3 regions of the Cronobacter muytjensii ATCC 51329 genome follow, and region 1 is predicted to be linked to each of the others. Evidence: predicted binding sites of a transcription regulator. Region 1 holds the regulator's gene; each other region holds the start of a gene.
What was found. The regulator CRP, encoded in region 1, controls carbon source genes, mostly activating them, when cyclic AMP is high. The targets are predictions, from matches to a motif close to ATGTGANNNNNNTCACAT.
Positions count from the first base shown of each region.

Region 2: the regulator CRP is predicted to act here: its motif matches at 2,297-2,314, upstream of rhaS (HTH-type transcriptional activator RhaS).
Region 3: the regulator CRP is predicted to act here: its motif matches at 2,199-2,216, upstream of bhsA (multiple stress resistance protein BhsA).

Region 1 covers NZ_CP012268.1:50,336-54,514, forward strand. Annotated here, with positions in the region: gene AFK63_RS00245 (YccS/YhfK family putative transporter) at 1-1,498, opposite strand, end outside; gene crp (cAMP-activated global transcriptional regulator CRP) at 1,564-2,196, opposite strand; gene AFK63_RS00255 (OsmC family protein) at 2,505-2,909, shown strand; gene AFK63_RS00260 (phosphoribulokinase) at 2,971-3,840, opposite strand; gene AFK63_RS00265 (YheU family protein) at 3,889-4,107, opposite strand; gene AFK63_RS00270 (hydrolase) at 4,108-4,179, opposite strand, start outside.
Region 2 covers NZ_CP012268.1:3,862,170-3,866,348, reverse strand. Annotated here, with positions in the region: gene AFK63_RS17695 (L-rhamnose isomerase) at 1-671, opposite strand, end outside; gene rhaB (rhamnulokinase) at 668-2,140, opposite strand; gene rhaS (HTH-type transcriptional activator RhaS) at 2,442-3,278, shown strand; gene rhaR (HTH-type transcriptional activator RhaR) at 3,350-4,179, shown strand, end outside.
Region 3 covers NZ_CP012268.1:2,320,154-2,324,332, reverse strand. Annotated here, with positions in the region: gene AFK63_RS10820 (NAD(P)/FAD-dependent oxidoreductase) at 1-57, shown strand, start outside; gene AFK63_RS10815 (glycine zipper 2TM domain-containing protein) at 244-783, shown strand; gene AFK63_RS10810 (TetR/AcrR family transcriptional regulator) at 1,417-2,049, opposite strand; gene bhsA (multiple stress resistance protein BhsA) at 2,301-2,558, shown strand; gene ldtC (L,D-transpeptidase LdtC) at 2,619-3,593, opposite strand; gene mfd (transcription-repair coupling factor) at 3,727-4,179, opposite strand, start outside.

The DNA.
Region 1 (4,179 bases):
CGCCAAAAGCGATGAGACAACCTGTCAGGGTGTCAATCAGACGCGCCACAATGTACTGCTCGCCGTTCAGCGTCAGCAATTGAAGCGAATAGACCGCCGTCACGGTGAAGCCAATCATCGCCCAGCCGTAGTTGCGGCGGATAATGAGATAGCTGATTAAGGTCACCACCAGCATGCCGAGCAGCGTATAGCCCTGCGGCACATTCAGATGCAGCGTAATGCCCGCGATAATCAGCCCGGCCAGCGTGCCGCCCGCACGGTGCAAAATGCGCACCCGCGTCGCGCCGTAGCCGTTTTGCGTGACGAACAGGACCGTCATCAGGATCCAGTACGGCTTCGGCAACTGAAATACGCTCGCCAGCAGACCCGCCGCCGCGAGCATCACGCCAAGCCGCGCCGCGGTGCGCAGCGCGGCCGATTTGAACGACAGATAGCTTTTCAGCGCGGGCAACAGCGGCAGGCGGCGCTGGCCGTTATCCATGAGGTCGCGGGCGTAAAGCGGGCGCTGGGTACGCAGCACGCGGGCGATGCGGCTGAAATGGTATTCGCAAAACTGCCCGACCGGGTTATCAGGGTGCTGGCGGGAGATTTTTGACAGCGCCTCGATCTGTTTGTCCATCGTAAAGCGGTGAGAATAGCGGTGATAGAGGATATCGTCGGAGAGCGTGCGCAGGCGCGCGGCCACGGTTTGCGCCGTCCAGCGCAACACCGCTTCCGCATGGCTGCGCTCCACCAGCTTTTGCACTTCGCCCGGTTGATGCAGTGACACCGAGATATGCTCCTGAAGATCCAGCGCTACCTGAAAGGCGCGTAGCAGACGCTTGTAGCCGTTCTGCCGGGTCGCCGCCAGCATTTGCAACTGCTGATAACACTGGCTTATCTGATCCACGACTTTTTGCTGGTGCACCAGCAGCGGCGGCAGCGCCTGTTCCGGGTCGGTATGGCGTGTCAGCAGGCTATATTTCGCCTCGCAGTAATCAGCGAGGCTTTGATAAATCAGGCTTAACGATTCGCGAAGCGGCTGCTCACGCCACAGCCAGAACCAGAAACCATTGAACAAGCCATACCAGAGGGTGCCGAGAATATAAAGCAACATCGGTTGCCAGACTGGCATATTGCCGGCAAGGCTTAACGTGAAAATCGCCGCGATAAGCGACGCGGGCAGCAGACGCGCATGCAGCGGGCTTATCTCCGCCGTCACGCCGAGCAGCAGCGCCAGCATCAGCAAAATCAGCGGCAGCGGCACCGCCTGCAACAGCAGAAACTGTACCGCCAGGCTGCTCAGCGCGAACAGCGACGCGCCGATAATCAGGCGTTTGAAGAAGCGTTTGTGGGGGGTATCGAGACCGGCGATGTTGCAGCACGCGGGCACCAGCGAGAACAGCAGCCCCTGTTGTAAATGGCCCAGCATCAATCCCACCGCGACCGGCAGGCTTAAGGTCAGCGTTTGCCGCAAAGCGTAATTGATTTCAGGGTGATAGATAAGACGACGCCACATAGGGGAGAAGTATAGAAACAAAAACGGCGTGTTACCGAAGCGACACGCCGTTTTTTTCAGAAACCTTAGCGGGTTCCGTAAACCACGATGGTTTTCCCGTGCGCGGAAATCAGGTTTTGATCTTCGAGCATCTTCAGGATACGGCCCACGGTTTCGCGGGAGCAACCCACGATCTGACCGATTTCCTGGCGGGTAATTTTGATCTGCATACCGTCCGGATGGGTCATGGCGTCCGGCTGTTTGGCGAGATTCAGGAGCGTCTGCGCGATGCGGCCCGTCACGTCGAGGAACGCCAGGTTGCCGACTTTTTCTGAGGTCACCTGCAGACGACGCGCCATCTGTGAAGAAAGACGCATCAGAATATCCGGGTTTACCTGAATCAGCTGACGGAATTTTTTGTAAGAGATCTCAGCCACTTCACAGGCAGTTTTAGCGCGAACCCAGGCGCTGCGTTCCTGACCTTCCTCGAACAAACCCAGTTCGCCGATGAAGTCTCCCTGATTCAGGTACGAGAGGATCATCTCCTTGCCCTCTTCGTCTTTGATCAGCACTGCCACTGAGCCTTTGACGATGTAGTACAGCGTCTCCGCTTTTTCACCCTGGTGAATCAGCGTGCTCTTAGATGGATACTTATGAATGTGGCAATGAGACAAGAACCATTCAAGAGTCGGGTCTGTTTGCGGTTTGCCAAGCACCATGCGCGGTTATCCTCTGTTTTAAACTGGCTCCAAAGACAGGGCGCGTAACCCCTGTCTGGCTCTGCAATCATCATCTTCCCGCATCCAGGGAAGTTGGCTGTCCGTGGACATCGCAGCCGATAAATTGTCTCTCCTCTGCATACATGCGTAACATCAATGTATCGCCGCTGCATCCAGACTGTTTTAGCATAGCTTTTCTCAGGTGTCTCCTGTTGTCTCGTTTCAGCTTGACGCAGGTCGCCTTCCGTTGCCTCTTATGGCGGGGCCGCGTAATCTGTCAGTAAAATGAATAGCCTGGAGCGATAATCATGCATGCACGAGTGAAATGGGTGGAAGGCTTAACCTTCCTGGGCGAGTCCGCATCAGGCCACCAGATCCTGATGGATGGCAACTCTGGCGACAAAGCGCCAAGCCCGATGGAAATGGTGCTGATGGCCGCAGGCGGTTGCAGCGCTATCGACGTGGTGTCTATTCTGCAAAAAGGCCGTCACGAGGTGACTGACTGCGAAGTGAAGCTCACCTCTGAACGCCGCGAAGAGGCGCCGCGCCTGTTCACGCATATCAACCTGCATTTTGTCGTGACGGGGAAGGCTCTGAAGGATGCAGCGGTCGCGCGTGCGGTGGATCTGTCGGCGGAAAAATATTGTTCGGTGGCGTTGATGCTCGGCAAAGGCGTGAACATTACGCATTCGTATGAGGTGATAGAAGGGTAATGCGGGGGCGGGTGGCGCTGCGCTGACCCGCCCTACGATTTCTGCCTGTTACGGCGTGGCGTCACTGTATCTGCTTGCCTTCCATCAGCCGCTGCACCAGCGGCAACATAATCAGTTCCATCGCCAGCCCCATTTTGCCGCCCGGCACCACCAACGTATTGATGTGAGAAATAAACGAGCCCTGCAACATCGCGAGCAGCCAGGGGTAATCGATATTGTCCAGATTACGGAAATGAATCACCACAAAGCTCTCGTCGAGTGACGGAATGCCTTTGGCGGCGAACGGGTTTGAGGTGTCCACCGTCGGCACGCGCTGGAAGTTGATATGCGTGCGTGAAAACTGCGGCGTGATGTAGTTGATGTAATCTTCCATCGAGCGCACCACGGAATCCATCACCGCCTCGCGGGAATGCCCGCGCTCGCTGGTGTCGCGGATCATTTTCTGGATCCACTCCAGGTTGACGATAGGTACCACGCCCACCAGCAAGTCGACATGCTTCGCCACGTCATTCTGCGGCGTCACCACGCCGCCGTGCAGGCCTTCATAAAACAGCACATCTGTTGGCTCCGGCAGCGGCTGCCACGGCGTAAAAGTGCCTGGCACCTGATTCCAGGGCACGGCTTCATCGTAGGTATGCAGATATTTGCGCGACTGCCCTTTGCCGGTCAGGCCGTATTCCACAAAGGTTTGCTCCAGCAGGCCGAAATCATTCGCCTCCGGGCCGAAATAGCTGATATGGCGGCCCAAATCGCGCGCCTTACGGATTGCCATGTCCATTTCCGGGCGCGTGTAGCGGTGAAAGCTGTCGCCTTCCACTTCGGCGGCGTGAAGATTCAGCTGGGCGAAAATTTTACGAAACGCAAGGCTGGTCGTCGTGGTGCCCGCGCCGCTGGAACCCGTGACGGCGATAACCGGATGTTTGGCAGACATAGCGAGACAACTCCCTGAAGCGGCGGGGCAAGGCTCCGCCAGGCAACGTTAACCGCGAAACTGCGCGCGCGGCATGATATTGACCGTTTCGTGCAGTTCAGACCACACAAGTACGGCTTCGCCGCTTTGCAACTGACGCCGCACATCGGCGACCTTTTGCTCAAGCGAGCGTTCATGTTCACCATAATCGGTGCCTTCGCGCAAGACGAAGGCTTCAATCAGTCGGTCCAGCGTATCGGGGTCGAGTTCTTGCCAGGGAATGATCATTTATCGGTCCAGATAAGGGGTTAGCCAGTCAGGAATGCGCTGCTCCAGCCACATTTTCGGCTGACGCAGCGT
Region 2 (4,179 bases), 550 kb from region 1:
GCGTCGATATGGTGTGCCGGGTTAAGTTTCTCGCTGATGACCTCATCAAGCGCTGACAGCAGGCGTTGACGCGGCGCGAGGCGGTCTACCGGCGTATCTTTCATGCCGTCCGGGATCCAGATATTCATCACCGACGGCGTGCCGAGCTGTTCGCCGAACGAGGCCGACACGCGGCGGCTCGCCTGACAGTGTTCAATCCAGAACTGGCGGATTTCCGGGTTGGCGTGCGACAGCGTAAAGCCATCGGCGCTCAAGGGGTGCGAGAAGCAGGACGGGTTGAAATCAAGCCCCAGGTCGTTTTCACGCGCCCACGCGACCCAGTTCGCGAAATGGCCTGGTTTAATTTCATTGCGCGCAACCGGCGTGTCAGATTCCAGGTAGATGGCATGCAGGTTCACACGTTTCGGGCCGGGGATCAGGCTCAGGGCCTGGCCGAGATCGGCCCGCAACTCTTCGGCGTTACGCGCCTTGCCCGGATAGTTGCCAGTGGCCTGGATGCCGCCGGTCAACTGCCCCTGCGGATTTTCAAACCCGGCCACGTCGTCGCCCTGCCAGCAGTGCATCGATACCGGCAGGCGGTCGAGCTGGCGCAGCGCGGCGTCAGCATCGACGCCCACGGCGGCGAAGCGCTGCTTCGCCAGTTCCCATGCCTGGTTGATTTGAGTGGTCATGCGTAAAGCTCCTTCCTGGTTTGGCGATACGGCGAAACTCGCGCCGCATGGCGGGCAATCTCGCTGTCAGTCTGAGGTTGAAAATGGGTCAGCGGCTGGCTGGCGGTCACCACGCGGCGAAACGCGTCGACGTCGGTTATTTCGTCGAGCGCCATCAGCTGGCAGCCGATATTGCCAAGCGTGGAGGCTTCCACCGGGCCCGCCATCACCGGAATGCCGCAGGCGTCGGCGCAGAGCTGATTAAGAAACGGGTTCTGGCTGCCGCCGCCCACGATATGCAGCACCGTAAATGACCGCTCGCGCAGGGCGGTCAGCTCATCCAGCACGCGGGCGTAGAGCAGCGCCAGGCTGTCGAAGATGCAGCGCGCCAGCTCCGCCGCGCTTTCCGGCGCAGTCTGGCCGTTCTCACGGCATGCGGTTTGCAGCTCGCGGCTCATGTTGTCCGGGTTGATAAAGCGGTCGTCGTTAGGGTTCACCACAAAGCGGCAGGCGGGAAGCGCGCGGGCCGCGTCGATAAGCGCAGGGAGGTTGTCGACCCGCTGCTCTTTGCAGACGCGCTGCAACAGCCACAGCCCCATAATATTTTTCAGCACCCGATAGCGGCCCTCGGCGCCGCCTTCGTTGGTGATATTGGCAGCCAGCGCGCGGTCGCCGGTGTAGGGCGTTTTGCTCTCAAAGCCCATCAGCGACCAGGTGCCAGAGGAGATCCAGGCGGCGTCATTGCCCTCCAGCGGCGCGGCGATCACGGCGCTGGCGGTGTCGTGCGTCGCCACGGATACCACCGGAATATCGATGCCCTGCGCGCTGCGCCAGCGGCCGATGACATTACCCGGGTGCGTCGGCACTCCCAGCCAGTGTTTCGGCACGCCCGCCCAGTCGAGCAGCGTCTCGTCCCAGTTATCGGTGTCGATATTAATAAGCTGCGTCGTGGTGGCGTTGGTGTAATCCCAGTTCAGCGCGCCGGTCAGCCGGTAGCAGAGATAGTCCGGAATGAGCAGCGCATGCGCCACACGACCGACCAGCTCCGGCTGTTGTTCCACCAGCGCGCGGAACTGATAAAGGGTGTTGAACGGCAGAAACTGAATGCCGGTGCGGCGGTAGATAGCCTCCCGGCCCACCTGCTGCTGCGCGCGGGCCATCACGCCGTCAGTGCGGCTGTCGCGGTACGACACCGGCAGGCCGACGCGCTCGCCGCGCTCATCCAGCAGCACATAATCAACGCCCCAGGTGTCGATGCCGATGCTGTCGATGACGACGCCGCACCCGCAGGCTTTTTCCAGGCCGAGGCGCACTTCACGCTCCAGCGCATCCACATCCCAGGTGTCGAAACCGTCTACGCGGCGCAGGCCGTTGGCGAAACGGTGGATTTCCTGAAGCGTCAGGCGCTGTTCCTGGCTGTCGTAGCGGGCCAGCATCACGCGGCCGCTGGAGGCGCCCAGGTCGACCGCGACGCTATGGCGAATAGTCATGGTAGGGGTCCTTGTTGAAATCTCTGACGCCAGTCTAGGGAGCGGCGCGGCGGCGCACCTTCATCCCACTGACAGCGCGTTACCGGCGCTGGCAAGGAAGCAAAGATGAACGTGAGGGAGTTCACAGAACGGCGTTTGCAGGCCAGGCGTGGGCGCATGTGAGCCGCGCCGCATTTCCAGAAATTTCACGACGTTTCTTAAAAATCCGACGGGCTTTGCGCGTTTTGACGTCGAAAATTGAAGGTGTAGTTGAGAACCGTTATCTACTATCAGGCAGGTTTTACTGAAAGCGGGGGCGATGATGACGGTACTACAGTGCGTTGATTTTTTCCCAACCGGCGCGGCGTCGGTAACCATTGAACCGCGTCTGCCGCAGGCGGCTTTTCCTGAACATCACCATGATTTCTATGAAATTGTCATCGTCGAGCACGGCACGGGCACGCATGTCTTTAACGGCCAGCCGTACACGTTAAGCGGCGGTTCCGTCTGTTTTGTGCGCGACCACGACCGCCATCTGTATGAACATACCGAAAACCTCTGTCTGACCAACGTGCTGTATCGTTCGCCGCAGGCGTTCAGTTTCCTGTCAGGGCTTGAAAAACTCCTGCCGCAGGAGCAGGACGGCCACTATCCGTCGCACTGGCGCGTCAGCCAGCAGACGCTGCATCAGGCCCGTCCGCTGGTGGATCAACTGGAGGCGCTGCGCGAGAGCAGCGACGTGCACGCCATCGCCAGTATGGAAATGCTGTTTATGCAACTGCTGATCCTGCTGCGGCGCGGCAGCCAGGCGCAGGGCAGCGGCCATGCCGACGAGCGGCTGAATCAGCTGATCGCCTGGCTTGAAGATCACTATGCGGAGGATGTCTGCTGGGAACAGCTCGCCGGGTGCCACCGGCTCTCGCTGCGCACGCTGCATCGGCAGCTGAAGCAGCGCACCGGCCTGACGCCGCAGCGCTATCTCAACCGTTTACGCTTAATGAAAGCGCGCTATCTGCTGCGCCACAGCGAAGAGAGTGTGACGGAGATTGCCTACCAGTGCGGTTTTGGCGACAGCAATCATTTCTCCACGCTGTTCCGGCGCGAGTTTTCCTGGTCGCCGCGCGACATTCGCCTCGGGCGCGACGGGCAGATGCAGTAACGCGAAGAGAATCACCGTTTTCTGGGGCAAAAAATTGCATACTTTGCAGCTATTTGTCCCGGAGAAGCCCAGTGGCCCCTCAGTTAGTGCTCAGGAAAGCGGACTTTTTCGCCACGCCTACCCAGCCGGTGGTGGTGGCGGATCGCTACCCGCAAAATGTCTTTGCCGAGCATACCCACGAGTTCTGCGAACTGGTGCTGGTCTGGCGCGGCAACGGCCTGCATGTGCTGAACGACCGGCCTTATCGCATTACCTGCGGCGATCTCTTTTATATTCGCGCCGAAGACCGCCACCGCTACGAGTCCGTGAACGATCTCGTGTTGCATAACATCATTTATTGCCCTGAACGGCTGCAACTGAACGTGAACTGGCGCGATCTACTGGAAAACCCGCGTGGCCCTGGCGGCGATCCGCGCTGGCGGCTCAGCAGCCACGGCATGGTGCAGGCGCGGCAGGTTATCGATCAGCTGGAACATGAAAGCCCGAAGCACGATGCGCTGTCGCACTGTTTAGCCGAAAGCCTGTTTTTACAGCTGGCGATTACGCTGCGTCGTCATCGCTACCAGCCGTCGAGCGGGGCCGGGCCGGACGAGGGCGAAAAGCTCGATCTGCTGATGGCGGCGCTTGGCAACAGCCTCGACGTGCCGTTCGATTTGCAGCATTTTTGCAGCCATTATCAGATTGCCGAACGCCCGCTGCGCCAGCTCTTTCGCCAGCAGACCGGTATGACCATCAGCCAGTACCTGCGCCAGCTGCGTATCTGTCAGGCGCAGTATCTGCTGCGCCACTCCGATCTGCTGATTAGCGATATCGCCGCGCGCTGCGGCTTTGAAGACAGCAACTACTTCTCGGTCGTGTTTACCCGCGAAACGGGCGTGACGCCACGGGTGTGGCGTCAGCA
Region 3 (4,179 bases), 2.1 Mb from region 1:
ATGATGCTCGTTGGCAGCATCAACCGCGTGATCCGCCCGCGGCTGAAGCTGCACTAAGCAAGACATCCGCCCCGGCGCCCGCCAGGGCGGATGAAATTTTATTTCCGTCACCTTTTCCCTTCAGACTCCTCTCAATCCGCTGATTCGCCCCGGTTAATCCTCTTTTTTGAGTCGTTTTCTGATTTGCCATTCGTTTCCTCAATTGCAAAATTGTTACTAATTGCACAGCCGGGAGGAATTCCTGTGAATAAATCAATGTTAGCGGGTATCGGTATTGGGGTGGTTGCTGCGCTGGGCGTAGCGGCGGTGGCGAGTCTGGATGTTTTTACTCCTTCGCCGAAATATGCTCAGGTGGTTTCTGCCACGCCTATCAAAGAGACCGTGAAAACGCCGCGTCAGGAGTGCCGTAATGTCACCGTGACGCATCGTCGTCCGGTTCAGGATGAAAACCGCCTGACCGGCTCGGTACTGGGCGCGGTCGCAGGCGGCGTGATTGGCCACCAGTTTGGCGGCGGGCGCGGTAAAGATGTCGCGACGGTGGTGGGCGCGCTGGGCGGCGGCTACGCCGGCAACCAGATCCAGGGTCATCTGCAGGAGAGCGATACCTACACCACGACTCAGCAGCGCTGCAAAACCGTCTATGACAAATCAGAGAAAATGCTCGGTTATGATGTGACGTACCGCATCGGGGAAGAGCAGGGCAAAATCCGTATGGATAACGATCCGGGCAGCCGTATTCCGCTCGACAGCAACGGACAGCTGGTACTGAATCAGAAAACCTGAAAATAAAAAAGCGTTACGCACCATTGCCCCTCTCGCACTCAGGCAGAGGGGCTTTTTTATGCCTGCGCCCCGGTGGGAAACCACAAAATACGCATGCGAAAACGCCCATGCGTCACGGGCTGTGAGGCATGGGCGTTGGCATTACATAGCACTGTGTTGTCTGAATAAAATAAAACCCGTGATCAGCACTGATAAAAACGCATAAAGAATAGAACCACCGCAGAACAACCAAAGGCCAAATAACAATGTTATTACTATTAACACCTTAAATAATGGTAATAGCAAAGCCATGTTCATCTTCCTTCTGTAGGTGTATAGCCAAAAATCGTCTCTTGTCTTCCATATTTGAAACTTGATACACCACGGATACTGTGTGGAAAAAAGTCCTCGTCCCTGCATGGCACCGTCTTCATGACGTGAATAACTCCAGTTCTAATAATTGATGGTGCTAATTAATTAGCACACGAATAATCATTTCTTTGACGATCAAAGAGTAGCTATTCTGAAGGATATATTTGCCAGTTTTTTCCTATCAATAAACGGCGCAGAAAGGCTTTCAGCGAAACGGCGATTATTCATAGAATTTATGGGAAAAACGGGAGTGGCGGATGCCGCTCCCGGAAGGCGGGGATACTATTGCAAGAGGTGCGGCCACAGTCGCATAGTCATATTCACAATCTGAATCAATTCTTCCTGGCTGGCGCCTTCGCGTGCGCTTACCGACATGCCGTGCACCAGGCAACTGATAAAGCGTACCAGTGCAGGCAAGTTGCATTCTGATGGAATTTCTTTTTTCGCCTGCCGCTCACTTAAAAAGCGCAGCAAAATTTCTTCGCGTTGCGTATGACGGGCTTTCAGCGTGGCGGCGATTTCTTCAGACGATGCGGCGAGCGCCGCAGACGTCGTGACCATAAAACAGCCCGCCGGCGTCTCTTTACTGGCAAAGCAGCTCGCTACCGCGCAAAGATAGTCATGCAGCGCTTCATCGACGCGTTTATCAGCGCGAAACAGCAAGGTTTCCTGCTGTTGCGCGAAGCGTGCGATATAGCGGTCAAGCACGGCGCGAAACAGCCCCTCTTTATTGGTGAACTCCGCATACAGCGTCGGCGCTTTGGCACCGGTCGCTTCCACCAGATGCGCCAGCGACGTGGCTTCGTAGCCATGCTGCCAGAATAGTGCCATGGCCTTATCAAGCGCCGCTTCCCTGTCGAACACTTTCGGTCGGCCACGGCTTTTTTTTGCGCAACTTTGCGTTTCTGTTGTCATGGTGCCGTTTAACCTCTTTATCTGAACCTGCCTTCAAAATACCCCTTTTTGCACCGGGAGTACCAGCAAAACCGCGCCGGATGTAGTTTCCAGCGGCGGGTCGCCGTAAGCGAGCTATTAATATAACGATCGTTAAAAATTATATTGACACGTGATGCAGATCACAACTATCATTTATCTATCGATCATTAATTAAATAATGTTAACGACCCTCTGTTACCGAACCGTCTTACTGATAAAAAGGTTACCCTATGAAAAACGTCAACATGCTGTTCGCCGTCGCCATTCTGAGTTCGCTGTCATTTGCAAGCGTCGCTGCCGTCCAGGTGCAGTCAACGCCAGCGGGGCAGCAGAAAGTGGGCACTATCTCCGCCACCGCCGGGACTAACCTGTCGTCGCTCGAAGCGGAGCTTGCGCAAAAAGCGGATGAAGCCGGTGCGAAATCGTTCCGCATCACCTCGGCGAATGGCCCGAACGCCCTGCACGGCACGGCGGTTATTTATAAATAAGCTGAACCGACACACAGCAAAAGGCCCTGTTCAGCGACAGGGCCTTTTTTCGTTCAGGGCTCAGATGGCGTTAGAAGTGGGTTCAGAAGCGTGCGCGGTGACGTTGACCGGCACGCCAGCGCGCAGGCGCAGCGCGTGCTCCATCACGTCGCGGTCGGTCTGCGGGGCAGACTGGAACGCCTGAAGGGTTGCGTTCAGTACAATCGGCAGCGTTTTCGGATCGTCCTCAATCCGTTTTGACAGCGGTTGATGCACCTCTACCAGATGCCGGCCATCCGGTTCTACGGACGCTTTCACCGGCGCGTTAATGATATTCACGCGCGTTCCGACCGGCACCACGCTGAATAAATGCTTAATGTCGTCATCGCGCAGGCGAATACAGCCGGAGCTAACGCGCATCCCGATACCGAAATCGGCATTCGTGCCGTGTAGAAGATAGACGCCGCCGTAAGCCGCAAGGCGGATCGCGTGGTGGCCCATCGGGTTATCCGGCCCGGCCGGGACTACCGGCGGCAGATCAATACCCTGGGCTTTATAGCGCGCGCGGATATTGGCGGTCGGCGTCCAGGTGGGGTTAGCGCGTTTTTGCGAGACGGATGTCTGCATCGTCGGCGTCAGCGTATCGCCATCCAGTTGACCGATGCCTATCGGGTAGACGGTCACGCTGTTTTCGCCCGGTGGGAAATAGTAGAGCCGCAGCTCGGCAAGATTAATGAGAATGCCTTCGCGCGGCGCGTCCGGCAGCAGCATCTGGCGCGGAATCGTCAGTACGCTGCCCGCGCGCGGCACATACGGATCAACGCCCGGGTTCGCCTGCAAAAGCGCCAGAAAGCCAACGTTATAGCGTTTGGCGATCGCCTCCAGCGAGCCGCCGTCGTCTGCCACCGTGTGGTAGAGGGTTTCGCCGATAAGCCGGCTGCCAGGCGGCGGCAGCGGATAGGTATTGGCCATCGCATGGCTTGCGCCAAGCGTCACGCTCGCGGCGAAGGCAAGCCATGACAGCCAGCGGGTAAAACGCGCATTTTCTCTTTTCATTTACAGATCCCAAAGGCAGAGAAGCTTTTGTAATTTATTGATAAAGAGAGAAGTATGGCGGGGGTTCGTCCAGGGAAACCCTGGACGAATGCAAAAGATTGTAAAGTTACGCCCCTGAGCGGGGCGTGGTGGATTACGGCAGGGTGTGTTCGGCGAGTTGCGCCATAAACTGACGCACCCATTCCATGCGGTTTTTGCGCTCTTCCAGCTCGCGGAAAAACTTCAGGCGCGTCGGCCCGTCGAGGCGATAATGTTGCGGCTCTTTTTGCAGCAGACCAATAAGCCAGCCCGGATCAACATGGTTCTTCTCGGCAAATTCAATCGTCCCGCCTTTTTCATTGGCCTCAATCTTGCGTACGCCAAGCTTCTGCGCCTGCTGGCGCAAAAGCGCGATATCCAGCAGGTTGCGCGCCGGGTCCGGCAACAGGCCAAAGCGATCGATAAGCTCCACCTTGATCTCTTCAAGCTCCTGCTCTTTTTTGGCGCTGGCAATGCGCTTGTAGAAGGACAGTCGCGTATTGACGTCCGGGATAAAGGCTTCCGGCAGCAGCGAGGGCATCCGCAGCTCCACTTCGGTCTGCTGGCT